2 linked regions of the Pseudorhodoplanes sinuspersici genome follow. Each later gene encodes a partner of the first gene's protein in a complex. Links are inferred from orthologs where the notes say so. Each region holds a gene or a part of one and is shown on either strand. Other genes may lie near its edges.

Region 1 (8,208 bases):
TTATATGCAAGGCCGTACGACGCCGGTCGATCCATCCGATCTTGCCGCGCTCGACGGCATTGTGTTGCGTTCCTCGCGCACCGGTCGCATCAATCAGCGCATCATGTGCAATGCCGCCGGAGAGGAAATGGCGGCGTTGCAGCCTGAGACCCTTGTGTTCAACGATCCGGCGGCGATGTGCAGGGCGGCGATACTCGGCCTCGGCGTTGCGCTGCTTGCCATGCCCGATGTCTTGCCGCATCTGGCACAAGGAACGCTCGTCCGCCTGTTGCCGCGCTGGTATGCCGATCTCGGCTCGATTTCGCTGTATTACCCCAGCAAGTCGATGTTGCCCGGCAAGACCCGCGCATTCATCGATCACGTCGTGGAATTATTCCGGCGCGAGCGGCTCGCCGAGCGGTTCGCCGGCAGTCTGGAATAGCAATTTGATGCAAGGCGCATCTGTGTGCCACAAGGCGGCGGCTCCGTGGGGGCGGGACCTTTAAGAGTTGGTGATCGGGTTAGGATGCAGCGTCTCAAGCGTTTCTTTCGGGCCAACAGGCGGGCCATCCGGTGGCGGATCGAGGCCGAGCCGACGCGGTGGACCAATCCCGACGCTTACCGCTTCTTCGCCACGCTGATGACGCACGGCTATCATCCCGATGGTACGATCGACGTCGTTCCGGCTCATCGGCTGATCTATGTCGGCGTGCCGAAAGCCGCGTCCAGCACCATCAAGAAATCATTGAGCCGGTTGGCCAATGGCAATGCGGAAGAGTTGCAGGCCGTGCACCGGCGGCAACAATCCGGGCTGCTCAGCCCGAGCAAAGTTGGCGTCGCGCCATTTTACAAACTTGCCACCGCGCCGGACACGCTGCGCTTTTCCTTCGTGCGCAATCCTTATGAGCGGTTGGTGTCGTGCTGGGCCGACAAGTTTCAGGGCCGTCCGCTGGTCGGCGGTGATGCCTTCGTCAATGTCTATCTCGCATATCGCAAGGCGACCGACCGCACCTTGCCGCGCGGTCGCGATGCCACGCTGCCGTTCCCGGTTTTCGTCGAGATGGCCATCGCCACCTGCATGATGCGGATCGATCCGCACTGGTCGTTGCAGGACGACATCATCAGCATGCCGGGCATCACACTCGATCTGATCGGCAAGGCCGAGACGTTCGATCAGGACTATCAGCGCGTGCTGGCGCATGTCGGCGGCGACGTCATGGGCACGCGCATGGCTGGCGGCAAGAGCTCCATGCAAAGCACGATGAATGTGTCGAAGCGCTCGCAATGCCGCGATTATTTCGATGACGCCCTGGCCAGGCGCGTCCACCGCGCCTTCGAAAAGGATTTCGACCGGTTCGGTTACTCCTCGGCTCTGCCGGATTGAGTAAAAATCAGCGCCGTGCTCATCGTCCGACGCCGTAGCTTTCGTCGCGCAGCACTTTCGCCGTCTTCAGGATGCGGCAGATGCGCTCTGCCCAAGCGCGCTGATCGCTTTCGGTCTCGATCAGGTCATGGCGGATCTCGATCGCGACATGCGGGATGCCGCGCTGCTCGCCATGCACCGGGATCGTGTAATCGGTGTCGTCGCTGACCATATAGGGCTCGTTGTCGCCGACGGTCATCGCATCTTCCTCGCGGAGCAATCGCAGAATGAAGGCGGCGAAGCGCGAGTCGCGGTTATAGAGCACACCCGAATGCCACGGCCGCTCCATGCCTTTGTAAACCGGCGTGAAGGAATGCATCGCCACCAGAAAGGCCGGCAAGTCCTCGCGCTCGCGCCGGTCCAGTTCGGTGGTGATCGCGTTGTGATAGGGCGCGAAGATCTCGCGCTGCCGCGCTTCGATTTCGCCCCGCGTCAGTTTGACGTTGCCCGGGACCGGCGTGTCCTCGCTCAGCGGCGCTATCGACGTCGGCGCTTGGAAGGGGCGATTGCAGTCGATCACGAGGCGCGAATAGGGCTGCAGGATCGCCGGCGCATCCAGCTCCTCGGCCATGAAGCGCACCACCGGTTCAATCCCGACGTCGTATGCGATGTGCCGGCGCAGTTCGCTCTCCGAGACGCCGAGGTCGCCGAGCTTTTTCGGGATGCGCCGTCCGGCATGGTCGCTCACCAGAAGGAAAGGCGACGAGCCTTCCGGTCGCAGCACCACAACCGCCGCGGGCTCCTCGGGCGCCAGAAGGGAGGGGCCGGTCATCGGTCTGCCCTCCCAAAAACTACAATTGCCCAGGATTTGTGCTCAATAATTGAACAGTCGGACGCGCATGATTCCATCATAGCCCTTGGAATATCTTGAGTTGGCCGCCAGTTTGGCTACGGGCAGAAACTGCCACGATTCTTGCTTCTTCCAGAACGGGAGGGAATTCCAGTCTGCCATGCCGATCCTGACGATCCACCACAAGACCGAATATCGCTACGCCCGGCCGGTCAGCTTCGGCGAACATCGTATCATGCTGCGGCCACGCGACGGCTATGACCTGCGGCTGATCGGCGAAGCGCTGACCATCGAGCCGACGCCGACCGCCATCCGCTGGATCAGGGACGTGTTCGGCAACACTGTCGGCATTGTGAAATTCGCCGCCCAGTCCGACCGCCTCGTGTTCGACAGCAAGGTCAAGGTGGATCATCGGCCAGTCCGGGGCCTGCATCTGTCGCCGGAGGATTACGCCTATCTGCATCCCTTCGCCTATGACGACGATGAGATGCCGGATCTCGCATTGTCGATCAATCGCAGCTTCGACGATCCCGACCGAAAGATCGAATTATGGGCGCGGCAATTCGTGCGCAACACCGGCCAGATGCGCACGCAGGATCTGCTCGCCGACATCACCCACGCGATCAAGCGCGATTTCGTCTATCGCCGCCGCTACGAGCCCGGCGTGCAGACGCCGCTTGAAACCTTGCGCAGCGGCATGGGCACCTGCCGCGACTTTGCATTGTTCATGATCGAGGCCGTGCGTTCGCTCGGTTACGCCGCACGCTTCGTCTCCGGCTATCTGCACGTGCGCGGCTCGGGCAACGAGCGCGTCGGCGGCGGCTCGACCCATGCCTGGGTGCAGGTCTATCTACCGAGCGCCGGTTGGGTCGAATTCGATCCGACCAACGGCATTGTCGGCAATCGCGATCTCATCCGCGTGGCCATCGCGCGCGAGCCGCAGCAGGCGATCCCGCTCTGGGGCAGCTATACCGGCGAGGCATCGGATCATCTCGAAATGAAAGTGAATATCAGCGTGGTGTCGGAGGCGGGGGCGTAAAGGTTGTGTGAGTGATGACATTTATCCGTTCGTCCCCGCGAAAGCGGGGACCCAGAGCAAAGCGTTCTGGATTCCCGCTTACGCGGGAATGAACGGAGGTTGGGGTTAGCTTCAAACCAAATTCACTTGGCGTAGTCACGCAAGCATGCAGATCAAGATCGGCTACGACATCGGCTATGGCGCGGATCTGGCGACGCCGATGGTCATCATGCTCAATGTGCATCCGTCGCGGCATGCCGATATCGTCGGGACTGAAGTCATTACGACGGATACGCAAACGCCGGTCACCTACTATCGCGACGGTTTCGGCAACGTCTGCGGCCGTCTTGTTCTTCCGGCGGGTGGCGCGGTCATCTCATGCCGCGCGCTGGTGCGCGATTCCGGTTTGCCGGATGTCGTGGTGCCGACGGCGATGCAGCTTCCGATCGATCAATTGCCCGACGAATGCCTCGTCTACCTCATGGGCTCGCGCTATTGCGAGACTGACAAGCTGACCGATCTCGCCTGGTCGCTGTTCAAGGATACCAAGCCCGGATGGGAACGCGTGCAGGCGATCTGCGATTACGTGCACAATCACCTGACCTTCGGTTATCACTTCGCTGCGCCGACCAAGAGCGCGCATTCGGTGCACGAGGAGCGGCAAGGCGTCTGCCGCGACTTCGCGCATCTGGCGGTGACGCTCTGCCGCTGCATGAATATCCCGGCGCGCTATTGCACCGGCTATCTCGGCGATATCGGCGTACCGCCGGTCGATGAGCCGATGGATTTCTCGGCCTGGTTCGAAGTCTATTTGTCCGGAAGCTGGTACACCTTCGATGCGCGCCACAACACGCCGCGCATCGGCCGCATCCTGGTCGGACGCGGCCGCGATGCCGCCGACGTGCCGCTGTCCAATTCCTTTGGGCGCACCACGCTGACCAAGTTTCAGGTTTATACCGATGAGGTCGGGTGACGATCGATCTCACCGCCGCGCCCCTCTCGGAGAATCATTGTCGGGTGTAGTTCTGCATGCCCCAGCGGATGCCGGCTTTCAGCGCACTGATCCGCGCCTGATAAACGCGGCGCAAACAGGCGACATTGGCGCCGCATTGGCGGCGGTCAGCCAGAAAGCGATGCGCGTCGTCCCATCGCACGCCGTTCGCGCCCATCAGGAAAGGGAAGCGCTTGTAGCTGTACCACAAGGCCGCCATCTGCGTGTCGAGTTCCGAAAGGCCGGGATGTCCGCAAACGGCCTTTTCATCCGGCATCCGGGCCTTGCTGCAATCAAAGCTTGCCGCGTCGGCCTGTGTCGCGATGGCCATCGCAACGAGAGCCAATGCTGCCAGTTTCAGACGCATCATTGTCTTCACTGTCTGCGCTCCGCTCTTTCGCTCATGAGCTAAGATGTTGGGGCCGTGAGAGTTGCGCAAACGTCACCGCAAAGCATGCAATTTATCAGTGGGGCCTCTAGCCGATCTACGCGCCGCCCGGCTTCTCCGCCGCAATATAAAGAAAAATGGCGGCATGCTCGCGCCAGCGCGCGAGCCAGGGATGGGCGGCGGCCATCTCTTCGGTCGGCCGCGGCTCGGTGAGGCGCGTGATGCGGAAGCCCGCATCGATCAGCCCGTTCACATAAGTCTCGAGACGGCGGGGAAAGCGCGGCACCTCGAATTTTTCAAACAGCTCCGCCTCGGGATCCTTGCTGAAGCGCCAGCGTTCGACGAAGGAACCCTCGTCGAAATAGCGGCTGACGACGAGTTCGGTGTCGCGCCCCTCCGCGTCCTTCAGCCAGCGGATGCCGGGTGTGACGAAGCAGGGGTGGAGCACGCTGAAGATAAAGGGCGCGCCCGGCTTCAGCAGCCGGAACGTCTCCCGCGCGGCGGCCGGGAAGTCCGGGCTGTCCATCAGCGCCATGGTGGAGACGGCCGCATCGAAACGGCCATCGGGAAAGGGCGTGCGCGTCGTATAGGACGCGACGTCATAAGCGATGCCGAGCGGCTCGCGTTTCTCCTCGGCGTGGGCGGCGGCAATCATCTGTGGCGACAGGTCGATGCCGGTCATGCGCGCGCCACGGCGGGCGAGAAGCCGCGTATTGGTGCCTTCACCGCAGCCGAGATCAATCACATCGCGGCCGGTAAGGTCCGGCAAGGCCGCAAGGAAGCTCGGATTGTTGAAAGCCTCGCGGTAGAGATCCATGCCGGCGCGCACGCGGTCCGCCCACAGGTCCGCGTTGCGGTCCCAGGCCTTGCGCACCTCATCCTCATCGATCGGCATGGCTCGAAACCCTGAATTTTCTTCGGAGATCTTATGGGACGCCATTTTGCATCCGCTCGGCCGAGCGGGCCGTTAACGACCGGGCTTCGCAAAAGGCGAGAGGATCGGAAAGGACGGGCGCCTGGAAGAAGCTGTTTCCTGCCTGTGGAAAAGCGGGGAAAAGCCCCCAAAAATAAATAAAATCAGTCCTTCCCGACTTCGCCTGGATCGGACGGCTATCCTCGGGGGACACCGATTCGGTATAGCCACCCCATGCGCTTTTCGCCCCAGTTTCTCGAGGAACTCCGCGAACGCCTCCCGGTGTCGGAGGTCGTGGGCCGCCGCGTGAAGCTGAAAAAGGCCGGGCGGGAATGGCGCGGCCTCTCGCCCTTCAATCAGGAAAAGACGCCGTCGTTTTTCGTCAACGACCAGAAACAGGCGTGGTTCGATTTCTCCTCCGGCAAGAATGGCAGCATCTTCGATTTCGTGATGATGACCGAAGGCGTCGCCTTCCCCGAAGCCGTCGAGCGACTGGCGGCGATGGCCGGCGTGCCGATGCCGAAGGTGTCGCAGGAGGAGACCGTCCGCGAGCAGCGACGGAAGACGCTGCATGAAGTGATCGATCTTGCCGCCAGGTTTTTCGAAAGCACGTTGCAGTCGCGCGCCGGCGCCAAGGCGCGCGGCTATCTCGCCGATCGCGGCATCGGCCCGGAAACGCAGGTGCGCTTCCGCATGGGCTATGCGCCGGCCGACCGTTTCGCATTGAAGGAGCATCTCGGCCATCAGGGCGTTCCGGTCGAAGACATGATCGAGGCCGGATTGACGATTGCCGGCGACGATATCCCGGTGCCGTATGATCGCTTCCGCGATCGCGTGATGTTTCCCATTCCCGATTGGCGCGGACGGCTGATTGCATTCGGCGGCCGTGCGCTCGATCCCGAAGCACCGGCGAAATATCTCAACTCGCCGGAAACGCCGCTCTTCCACAAAGGCTCGATCCTGTTCAACGGCGCGAAAGCGCGGCAGGCGGTGCATGACGGCAAGGCGCTGATTGTCGTCGAAGGCTATGTCGATGTGATCGCGATGGTGACGGCGGGTTTTGAAGGCGCGGTGGCGCCGCTCGGCACCGCGCTGACCGAAGAACAACTCGGCCTTCTGTGGCGCATCGCCGACGAGCCGATGCTGTGTTTCGACGGCGATAAAGCGGGACGCAGAGCCGCCTATCGCGCGGTCGATCTGGCGTTGCCGAAATTGATGCCGGGCAAGAGTCTGACCTTCGCCATGCTGCCGGAAGGGCAGGACCCGGACGATCTCATTCGCTCCGGCGGCCGCGCGGCGATGGACGAGGTGCTGAAAAGCGCCCGCCCGCTCGCCGATATCCTCTGGATGCGCGAGACCGAAAGCGCCGCCTTCGAGACGCCGGAACGCCGTGCCGCTTTGGAAGCGCGTCTCGGCGAGATTCTCAATGGCATCGGCCATGAGGCGGTGCGGAAATATTACAAGCAGGATTTCGATGCTCGCGTACGGGCCTTGTTCATGCCGCCGCAGGGCCAGGGCTTCGAACGCGGCCGGCGCTACGAAACAGCGGGACGGCGCAGCGGCGGCGGCAACCAGCGCGGCAACTGGCGGGGTGGGCAGCGGCCGATGCCCGATCCCTTCGCGGCGCCATCACCCCGGATCGGGCAAAGTTCGCTGGTCCGCGGCCATCGCAGCGCCATGCCGCCGCGGGAGGCGCTGATCCTGATGGCAGTGATCGAGCACCCCTGGCTTTTGGAAACCCATCTCGAGGAATTCGCCGAGATCGAACTGGTCCATCCCGACGCCGATCAGCTCCGCCGGGCGGTGCTGGAGACCGCCTCAGGCGAGACGGCGATCGAGAGTGAAACCCTGAAACGGGATCTGGCAGCACGCGGCCTCGACCCCCTGATCATGCGGGTTCGCGGCGCCATCACCCATACTTCGGACTGGCCGGCCCGCGCCGGAGCCGGAGAAACCGATGTTTCTCAATGGTGGGCACACATCGTTACCTTGCATCGCAAGACACGCACGTTAAATAGGGAGCTGAAAGACGCAGAGCGCGCGCTCGGGGACGATCCGAGCGAAGCCAATTTTGCCTGGATCCGGGACGTTCAGAACAGGCTCGCGGCCCTCGAGGGAACCGAGGCGCTCATCGAGGGCTTTGGAGCGTCGTCCGGGCGGTCCGTCAGGGGGTCTTGAGTTTTGCGGCCCGGCATGCATTTCGGGCAAGCTTTATGGGAATTGCCCCGTATCTGGGGCTTTTTTTAGCAAAGGCACGGGATCCTTTTAGGGTTAATCCCCACTTAAGGGAGCCCGGCGACAGTCGGTGTGTTGATTCGGCAACCTCGGGCGCATGGACTCAGCGTAAGATCGAGTCTCTCGCCATAGGGTAGGGGTGGTCGATACGGCGGGAGAACCCCGCTGCGGGAGAGAGAACTAAATGGCGAGCAAGAGCGCGACCAGCAAGACGGCGGCCAAGGTCAAGACCTCCATCAAGAATACCGTCAAATCGCTGGTCAAGTCCGCGACCGGAAAGGCCGCGTCCAAGCCTGCGCCCGCCAAAGAACCAGTGAAGGAACCAGTGAAAGTCACCGCCAAACCTGCTGCGAAGGCGCCCGCGCGCCCAGAGCCCGTCCGCCCCGCCCAGAAAACCGCCGTCAAGGCCGTATCCGAAAAGGAGGCCGTGAAGGCCAAGGTCGGCCAGACCAAGGATGAAGCCGCCGAGAA
Region 2 (8,169 bases), 2.4 Mb from region 1 along the record:
GCAAGGAGCTTGAGACCAAGAATCTCGAGAACCGCGGCGAAGCCCAGAAGGTCGCCGACAAGCTCGACGGCAAGAGCTTCACGGCCCTGCGTCAGGCGTCGGAATCCGGCCAGCTCTATGGTTCGGTGTCGGCGCGCGATATCGCCGACCTCATCACCGAAGGCGGCTTCAAGGTTGCCCGCAGCCAGATCGCCCTGCATGCACCGATCAAGATGATCGGATCGCACAAGGTCGAAATCGCATTGCATCCGGAAGTCGACGTCAAAGTCACCATGATCGTTGCACGCAATGCCGATGAGGCTGAGCGCATTGCCCGCGGTGAAGACGTCACCGTGCGCCGTGAAGATGCCGACCATGCGCGCGAAGTCGCCGCCGCTGCGGCCGGTGCCTTCTTCGATCCGGACGCAGAGCCGGAAGCGGAAGAAGAAGCCTCGGAAGAATCAGCCGACAAGGCCTGATCGCACAAACGCAAAGAAACGCCTGCCCGGGGTCAGACCTGAGCAGGCGTTTTTTTGTAACTGCCGCGATCTCGCGTCCGGGGCGCGATACCGGTTAAAGCGGAATTTCAGGCCCAGCCGGCTTTTCTTCAACGGGCGGCGCCGCTGGTGCTGCGGCCGGTGCAGGCTCATGCGGCGGTGTTGCGGCCTCGGTGTCAGGCGATGCAGCAGCGGGCGCTGCCGCCGGCGCCGGTGGGCTGGCGGGGGCAGCAGCCGCGGCCGGTCGCTCGTGCCTTTCGACAGGTTTGCGTTTTGCCGGCGCCTCCCGCTCGGGCGCGCGAGGGCTTTCAGGACGCGCCGCTTCCTGCGGTCGCGCGGGCTCCGGCGGCTTACGGCGGAAGAGCGATGGCGGTTGAGCATCGTCTTCATCTGCAGGCGGCCGCCGGATTGCTGTTGGCACCCGATTCGGCGCGGCCCCAGGTGTCGCCGTTGCCGGCGGCCTGCGTCCTGGTCCCGCCGAAGTCAGGAAACCGGCCAGCGTCCCTGCATGCTGGACACTGACCGTGTAATGTTGGCGCAGGAAGCCGATGAGCTCGTTCGGGTGGCGGCCTTTGGCCAGGCCCGCCGGGCTTTGATGGCACACGGCACAACCCGACTGAAACAGTTCGGCGGCCGACTTGCCTTCATTTAAATCAATAGCTTCGGTTTGTTGCCCGCTCGGCGGCAGGGCTGGCGCGCTGCGGCCCGATGTGGCGCTGCTCCGCGGCTGAGCGATCACGTCCTGCGTTGCAAGCGGCAGCATCAGCGCTGACACCGCAATAAGATAACCAAATGCTTTCCGCAAAGACCCGCTCCCGCCACCAGCCAACCGGTCGGCCGTGCTATCGAAAAAACGCAGAACCGCCCCGAATTGGGAATGGCTGGCGCATAGTCGGCGAATGTGGCTCATTTTCGAAGATCGAATTGCCGCTGCGCCCAGATTTTGTTCTAATCGCAAGGTTTTGAGCAAGATGCCGGTCGAAAGGCGGCGGGTCATGGATGGAGGCGGCCGATGGAGCGGTTGCTTCAGGCTGGTCTGACACGGTTCATTCGTCGCGGCAACCTGCGTCTAACGGTCGCCGACGAAAAACCACTGAATTTCGGCGACGGAACCGGAACGCCGGTTGCGATTCGATTTTGGAATCGCCGCGCGGTGTTACGTGTCCTGCTCAATCCGGAGTTGCGTTTCGGCGAAGCCTATATGAAGGGCGACTTTGTGCTCGAAAGCGGCACGATTGCCGACCTGCTTTCGGTGCTGATGTCGCAGGGACAGCATGGCGAGGTCCCCTTCTTCGCACGCCCGCAAGCGATCCTGCGTTATGGCCGTCGCCGGTTGGACCAATTCAACCACCGGAAGCGCTCGCGGCGCAATGTCGCCCATCACTATGACCTCGACGGGCGTCTCTACTCGCTCTTCCTCGATGCCGATCGGCAATATAGCTGCGCCTATTTTGAGACGCCGGATCAGACGCTCGATGATGCGCAGCTCGCCAAGAAGCGGCATCTCGCCGCCAAGTTGCTGATCGAAAGCGGCCAGCGCCTGCTCGACATCGGCTCCGGCTGGGGCGGACTCGGCCTTTATCTCGCCGAATATTGCGGCGCCAAGGTCACCGGCGTCACCCTGTCGGAAGAACAACTCAAGCTTGCGCGCGGCCGCGCCGTCGAACGTCACCTGACCGATTCGGTCGAATTCCGTCTGCAGGATTATCGCGATCTCAACGAACGCTTCGACCGGATTGTCTCGGTCGGCATGTTCGAGCATGTCGGCGTCAATCACTACCGCGGCTTTTTTGAGCAATGCGCGCGCCTCTTGAGCGACGACGGGGTCATGGTGTTGCATTCGATCGGGCGGTCGGAAGGCCCGAGCGCCACCAATCCATGGATCGACAAATACATCTTCCCCGGCGGCTACATCCCTGCTTTGTCCGAAGTCCTGCCGGCGATTGAGCGCGCCGGACTGCTCGTCACCGATATCGAAATCCTGCGCCTGCATTATGCGGAGACACTCAAGGCCTGGCGGACCCGTTTCATGGCCCGTGCCGAGGAGGCGCGCCGCCTTTACGACGAGCGATTCGTGCGGATGTGGGAATTCTACCTGGCAGCATCGGAGATGGCGTTCCGCCATCAGGGCATGATGGTGTTCCAGATCCAGCTCGCCAAACGTGTCGAGGCCGTGCCGATCACGCGTGATTATATCCCACGCGAGGAAAACCGGCTGCGCGCGCGGGAACGCAACACGCGCGCACCGTTGCGCATGGCCGGCGAATGATCGCTGACCGGATTACCATCCGCGGCTGATTTACCCGCACTAGTCAAGAATATTCACGCGTGAATTTTGTGTTCGCGTGAGTTATGGGGACATTCGCAATTCGTCCCAACACACGAATGGCTTCAGTGCTACAGCAGTTTCGTTCCGGGTCTAGTGCAGTGTTTTTGACGTTCCGATCACCCTTGCGGTAATCTCTCCATCGGAACGTCAGAAACAAAACCGCACTAGAATCAAATATTGCGAGTGTCCTTTTGTCTCCAACGCTTCGTTTAGAAGTCGCGGCAAGGGATACGAAGCGTTGGAGACAGGACACTCGCCGCAATCTCGGAGGTGTTTGTACACGTAGCGTTTGTTGCGATGCGTGCCGCAATGGGCCGATTAAAAAACTTAGACTGATACAAAGACCGCTGGACCGATGGCACCCTTCGACTCAACCGCGCGTAAACTCGCCGCGGACCAATCACCGCTCTACCGCGCTGCGCCGCACAACATCGAGGCCGAGCAGGCGCTTCTCGGTGCCATTCTAGTCAACAACGAAGCGCTCTATCGCGTCTCCGATTTTCTGGAAGCGCGACACTTCTTCGAGCCGATTCACCAGAAGATTTTCGAACTGGCCTCCCAGCTCGTGCGCGCGGGCAAGGTCGCAAGCCCGGTCACGCTGAAGACCTTCCTGCCCGGCGATGCCGATATCGGCGGTCTGACGGTCAACCAGTATCTCGCGCGGCTCGCGGCAGAAGCCACCACCGTCATCAACGCACAGGATTACGGCCGCACCATCTATGATCTCTCGGTGCGCCGCTCGCTGATCGTGATCGGCGAGGATATCGTCAATGAGGCCTATGACGCACCGGTCGATTTCGCGCCGGCCAAACAGATCGAGGAAGCCGAGCGCCGGCTTTATGAGGTCGCGGAAAGCGGCCGCTATGAAGGCGGCTTCCAGGCGTTCTCGCAAGCGATCACCACCGCCGTCGATCTCGCCGCCAAGGCCTATCAGCGCGACGGAAAACTGTCCGGCATCGCGTCCGGCCTGAACGATCTCGATCACAAGATGGGCGGGTTGCAGCCGTCCGATCTGATCATCGTTGCCGGCCGCCCCGGCATGGGCAAGACCGCGCTCGCCACCAACATCGCCTACAATATCGCCAAGGCGTGGCAGGGTGAGGTGCGGCCCGATGGCCATATCACGACCGTCAATGGCGGCATCGTCGGCTTCTTCTCGCTCGAAATGTCGGCCGATCAGCTCGCCACCCGTATTCTCGCCGAGCGCACCGGCATTCCGTCGAGCACGATCCGCCGCGGCGGTATCAGCGAAGCCGATTTCGAAGTCATCCGCGACGTCTCGCTCGAACTGCAGAACATGAAGTTCTTCGTCGACGACACCGGCGGTCTGTCGATCGCGCAATTGATGGCGCGCGCCCGCCGCCTGAAGCGTCAGCGCGGGCTCGACATGCTGGTGATCGACTATATCCAGCTCCTCTCCGGCTCCAGCAAGCGCGCCTCCGAAGGCCGCGTGCAGGAAATCACCGAAATCACCACCAGCCTCAAAGCGCTGGCGAAGGAGTTGAGCGTTCCGATCATCGCCCTCTCCCAGCTTTCGCGTCAGGTCGAAAACCGCGACGACAAGCGTCCGCAGCTCTCTGACCTTCGTGAATCGGGCTCGATCGAGCAGGACGCCGACGTGGTCTTGTTCGTCTATCGCGAAGAATATTATCTGCAGAGCAAGGAGCCGCGGCCGGGCACCGAAGAGCATGCCAAGTGGATGGTCGAAATGGCAGCGGTCCATGGCAAGGCCGAGGTGATCATCGGCAAACAGCGTCACGGCCCCACCGGCACGGTGCCGCTGCAATTCGATGCCAGCGTCACCCGCTTCGGCGATCTGGCGCCGGACGGCCAGTTGCCACGCTATTAACGCATTGTGCTGCGCATGAGGTGCGGAGACACAAGAATCGCTTGGCGTTTGACGAACAGACCTCATCTTGGAATGGCTTGTCGTCAGTGCGCTTGAACGGCGCTTTGCCCTTTTCTGTTTGATGTGAGTTCGATGCAGGGATCTCTTCCAGTCTCGCCGTCATCCGACACGCAGGACGAGCTTGCTCCTGCCGTCGCGGTCGGCGCGCCTGTGGATGAAGCCGGAGGTGTCCTCACCATCGACCTGTCGGCGATCGAGTCCAACTGGAAGACCCTGCGTTCGGCCTCAACTCCCGCAGAATGCGCTGCTGTCGTGAAAGCCAATGGCTATGGGCTTGGTCTTGAGCCTGTCGCTCAACGGCTTACGCAAGCCGGCTGCACGACATTCTTCGTCGCCGATCTGTCCGAAGGCAAACGGCTGCGCAAGGTCGCGCCTGACGCCGACATCTATATTCTCAATGGCCTCGCGCCCGGCACCGGCCAGGCCTTCGCCGACAGCAATCTGCGACCGGTCATCGGCTCGGCGGCCGAGATTGCCGAGTGGGATGCCTTCACCAGCGTGCATCAATGGGATGGCGGCTTCGCCCTGCATGTCGACACCGGCATGAACCGCCTCGGCATGTCGGTCGAGGAAGCAGCTGCCTTTGCCCCGCGCATCAACGCGGCCAATCACGGGCTCAAGCTTCTGATGAGCCACTTCGTCGCCGCGCAATTTGCGCAAAGCCCGCGCAATGCCGAGCAGTTGCAGAGCTTCCGCGATATCCGTGCGCTCTATCGCGGCGTGCCGGCATCGATTGCGAACTCCTCGGGCATCTTTCTCAACGCCGACGCACATCTCGATCTGGTGCGACCCGGTGTTGCGCTCTACGGCGTCAATCCAACGCCGTCGACGAAAAACCCGATGCAGCCAGTGGTCGAACTGAAAGTGCGGGTCGCGCAGGTGCGCGATGTCGCCTTCGGCGAGACGGTCGGCTATGACGCGACCTGGACCGCGCGGCGGCCCTCACGCATTGCTGTCGTCACCATGGGCTATGCCGACGGCTTTTTCCGTTCCGCCAGCGGCGACGACCAGAAGCCGGGCGGCACACTTTATGTTGCCGGGCACTCGTGTCCGATCGTCGGCCGCATCTCGATGGATCTCACCGCGCTCGATATCACCGACCTGCCCGATCGCGCGGTGAAACGCGGCGACCTTGCCACCGTGATCGGCGAAGAGCGCGATGTCGATGCGACGGGCGAGATGCTCGGCACCATCGGCTATGAGGTTCTGACCAGCCTCGGCCGCCGCTATGCGCGGGTTTACAAGAACGATTGACTTCACAGCCTCTCTGGCGCCTCGATAGGCCCATGAGTCGCAAAGGCCCCTCCTTCATCTGTCAGAATTGCGGCGCGGCCTATAACCGCTGGCAGGGCAAGTGCGAATCCTGCGGCGAGTGGAACACGCTGGCCGAGGAATCCGTTGCGCCGCCGCTTGGCAAGGCCGGTCCCGGCAAAGCTTCGGGACGCGGCCGCGCTTTCGCGCTGCAGTCTCTGTCCGGCGGCGAGATCAAGGACGCGCCGCGCATCGCCACCGGCATCGGCGAATTCGACCGCGTCACTGGCGGTGGCCTTGTCCCCGGCTCGGTGCTGCTGCTCGGCGGCGATCCCGGCATCGGCAAATCGACGCTGCTGGTTCAGGTCGCCGCCGCGCTGGCCAATCTGAAGCAGCGCTCGGTGTATATCTCCGGCGAAGAAGCGGTGGCGCAGGTGCGCTTGCGCGCCGAGCGTCTCGCGCTCGCCGGCGCCACAGTCGAACTCGCCTCCGAAACCTCGGTCGAGGACATCATCGCGACGCTCTCGACCGGCGACCTGCCGCGCCTTGTGGTGATCGACTCGATCCAGACCATGTGGACCGACACGGTCGAATCCTCGCCCGGCACGGTGACACAGGTGCGCACCTCGGCTCAGGCCCTGATCCGTTTCGCCAAGCGCAGCGGCGCCTGTGTGATCCTCGTCGGTCACGTCACCAAGGACGGACAGATCGCAGGTCCCCGCGTGGTCGAACACATGGTCGATGCGGTGATGTCGTTCGAAGGCGAAGGCTCGCATCAATTCCGCATCCTGCGTGCCGTGAAGAATCGTTTCGGCCCGACCGACGAGATCGGCGTGTTCGAGATGACCGGGCTTGGCCTGCGCGAAGTGCAGAACCCGTCCGAACTCTTCCTGTCGGAGCGCGATCTCGGCTCGCCCGGCACCGCCGTGTTCGCCGGGATCGAAGGCACGCGCCCGGTGCTCGTCGAAATCCAGGCGCTGGTCGCGCCGAGCGCGCTGGGCACGCCGCGTAGAGCCGTGGTCGGCTGGGACCCGAGCCGATTGTCGATGGTGATCGCCGTACTTGAAGCGCATTGCGGCGTGCGGCTTGCGCAGCACGACGTTTATCTCAACGTCGCCGGCGGTCTGCGCATCAACGAGCCCGCCGCCGATCTCGCCGCAGCCGCGGCACTGGTGTCGTCGCTGGCCGGCGCGCCGCTGCCGGCCGACGCTGTGTATTTCGGCGAAGTGTCGTTGTCGGGCGCCATCCGCCCGGTGGCGCAAAGCCCCGCGCGATTGAAGGAAGCCGCCAAGCTCGGTTTCCAGCGCGCCTGCCTGCCCGATCCCGGCCGGTCAGACGCGCCATCTGATGCCGGTCTTGCGCTGTCGACGCACGGCAACCTCGCCTCGCTCGTCGCCGACATCGCCGCGCGGGGCGGCAAGGGCCGGATGCGGAAAGAGGCTTAGGACTTTCTCGGTTCGTCTTGGCCCAACGGCCTAAGTCAGCTGAGGAATGTCATTGACGGGCGGTCCCTCCTCATCCGCTCATTCCCGCGCAAGCGGGAATCCAGAAAGCTTCCATGGAGATCACTGCTAATGGCTCTGGATCCCCGCCGGCGCGGGGATGAGCGGGTGTTGAAAGAGCCGGCAAAACAACAGCCGCCAAACTCCCACTTGACATCCTCCCCAAGTTGTGATTTTTTTCCTATATCCCGTCCCGCTGAAGGGGCGTTTCATGAGCGTCGTGAGACGCGGGGCGGGGAGCGGTGGCCGTACGGCGGGCAGACGTAACCCGCTGTGCGGTCGGTTCAAGCCGCGTCCCGCCAGGCTAGCTGCCCGGCGTTTCGGTGGAGGAACGTCCACTGGGGACGATGGAGCAGACCGTCAAACACCGCGCGCGGAACGCCGGAGTCTTTTCGGCGGTTCGTGGTGCTACCAATCTCATGCGCTTTCACACTTTGCGCATGGGGCCATGGGCTGGCCAGAAAGCCCGGCGTTCCGCGCGCCCTTCGTTTTGAAGGGCATCAAGCGGCGGCTTTGGACGACGGCGTACCCCGCGCCGCAAAGAACAGGGGCGGCGGAGCTTTGTCTTGACGATGCTTTTTTCTATGCGGTCGTCCGCGCGAATGCGAGGACCCATACGCCGAGACCTTTCAGCGAAGTTCGGCTCTACGGAAAACCAACAAACGACTGCGATTATGGGCCCCCGCTTTCGCGGGAGCGACC

Evidence for each region.
Region 2: the proteins of dnaG (region 1) and CAK95_RS25940 are in contact, whole or in part, in a crystal structure (PDB 2R6A), measured with the Geobacillus stearothermophilus proteins. The link is inferred for Pseudorhodoplanes sinuspersici from one-to-one orthologs. Residues at the interface, in WP_049624496.1 of Geobacillus stearothermophilus: Lys456, Leu457, Leu458, Pro459, Ala460, Asn463, Ala464, Leu467, Leu535, Leu536, Ile537, Ala538, Gln544, Glu545, Asp548, Tyr549, His552; in WP_033016901.1 of Geobacillus stearothermophilus: Ser13, Glu15, Ala16, Gln18, Glu91, Leu92, Asp94, Ala95, Val96, Pro97, Thr98, Ala99, Ala100, Asn101, Tyr104, Tyr105, Ile108.

What each region holds. Positions count from the first base shown.
Region 1 is NZ_CP021112.1:2,886,382-2,894,589, forward strand. Bases 5,222-8,208 are described here. They hold dnaG (DNA primase), read left to right. Parts: upstream 5,222-5,736; coding sequence 5,737-7,680; downstream 7,681-8,208. Other genes in these bases: CAK95_RS13950 (class I SAM-dependent methyltransferase), read right to left, coding at 5,222-5,529; rpoD (RNA polymerase sigma factor RpoD), read left to right, coding at 7,922-8,208. Outside these bases: CAK95_RS13920 (LysR family transcriptional regulator), read left to right, coding at 1-421; CAK95_RS13925 (sulfotransferase family protein), read left to right, coding at 506-1,363; CAK95_RS13930 (N-formylglutamate amidohydrolase), read right to left, coding at 1,383-2,174; CAK95_RS13935 (transglutaminase family protein), read left to right, coding at 2,353-3,231; CAK95_RS13940 (transglutaminase-like domain-containing protein), read left to right, coding at 3,377-4,183; CAK95_RS13945 (lysozyme inhibitor LprI family protein), read right to left, coding at 4,218-4,571; more of CAK95_RS13950, read right to left, coding at 4,687-5,221. UniProt on the Escherichia coli protein: RNA polymerase that catalyzes the synthesis of short RNA molecules used as primers for DNA polymerase during DNA replication.
Region 2 is NZ_CP021112.1:5,316,249-5,324,417, forward strand. The notes cover bases 2,460-5,407. They hold CAK95_RS25940 (replicative DNA helicase), read left to right. Parts: upstream 2,460-3,160; coding sequence 3,161-4,654; downstream 4,655-5,407. Other genes in these bases: CAK95_RS25935 (cyclopropane fatty acid synthase), read left to right, coding at 2,460-2,745; alr (alanine racemase), read left to right, coding at 4,787-5,407. Also shown: rplI (50S ribosomal protein L9), read left to right, coding at 1-458; CAK95_RS25930 (hypothetical protein), read right to left, coding at 553-1,281; more of CAK95_RS25935, read left to right, coding at 1,489-2,459; more of alr, read left to right, coding at 5,408-5,968; DNA repair protein RadA, read left to right, coding at 6,001-7,410. UniProt on the Escherichia coli protein: The main replicative DNA helicase, it participates in initiation and elongation during chromosome replication. Travels ahead of the DNA replisome, separating dsDNA into templates for DNA synthesis.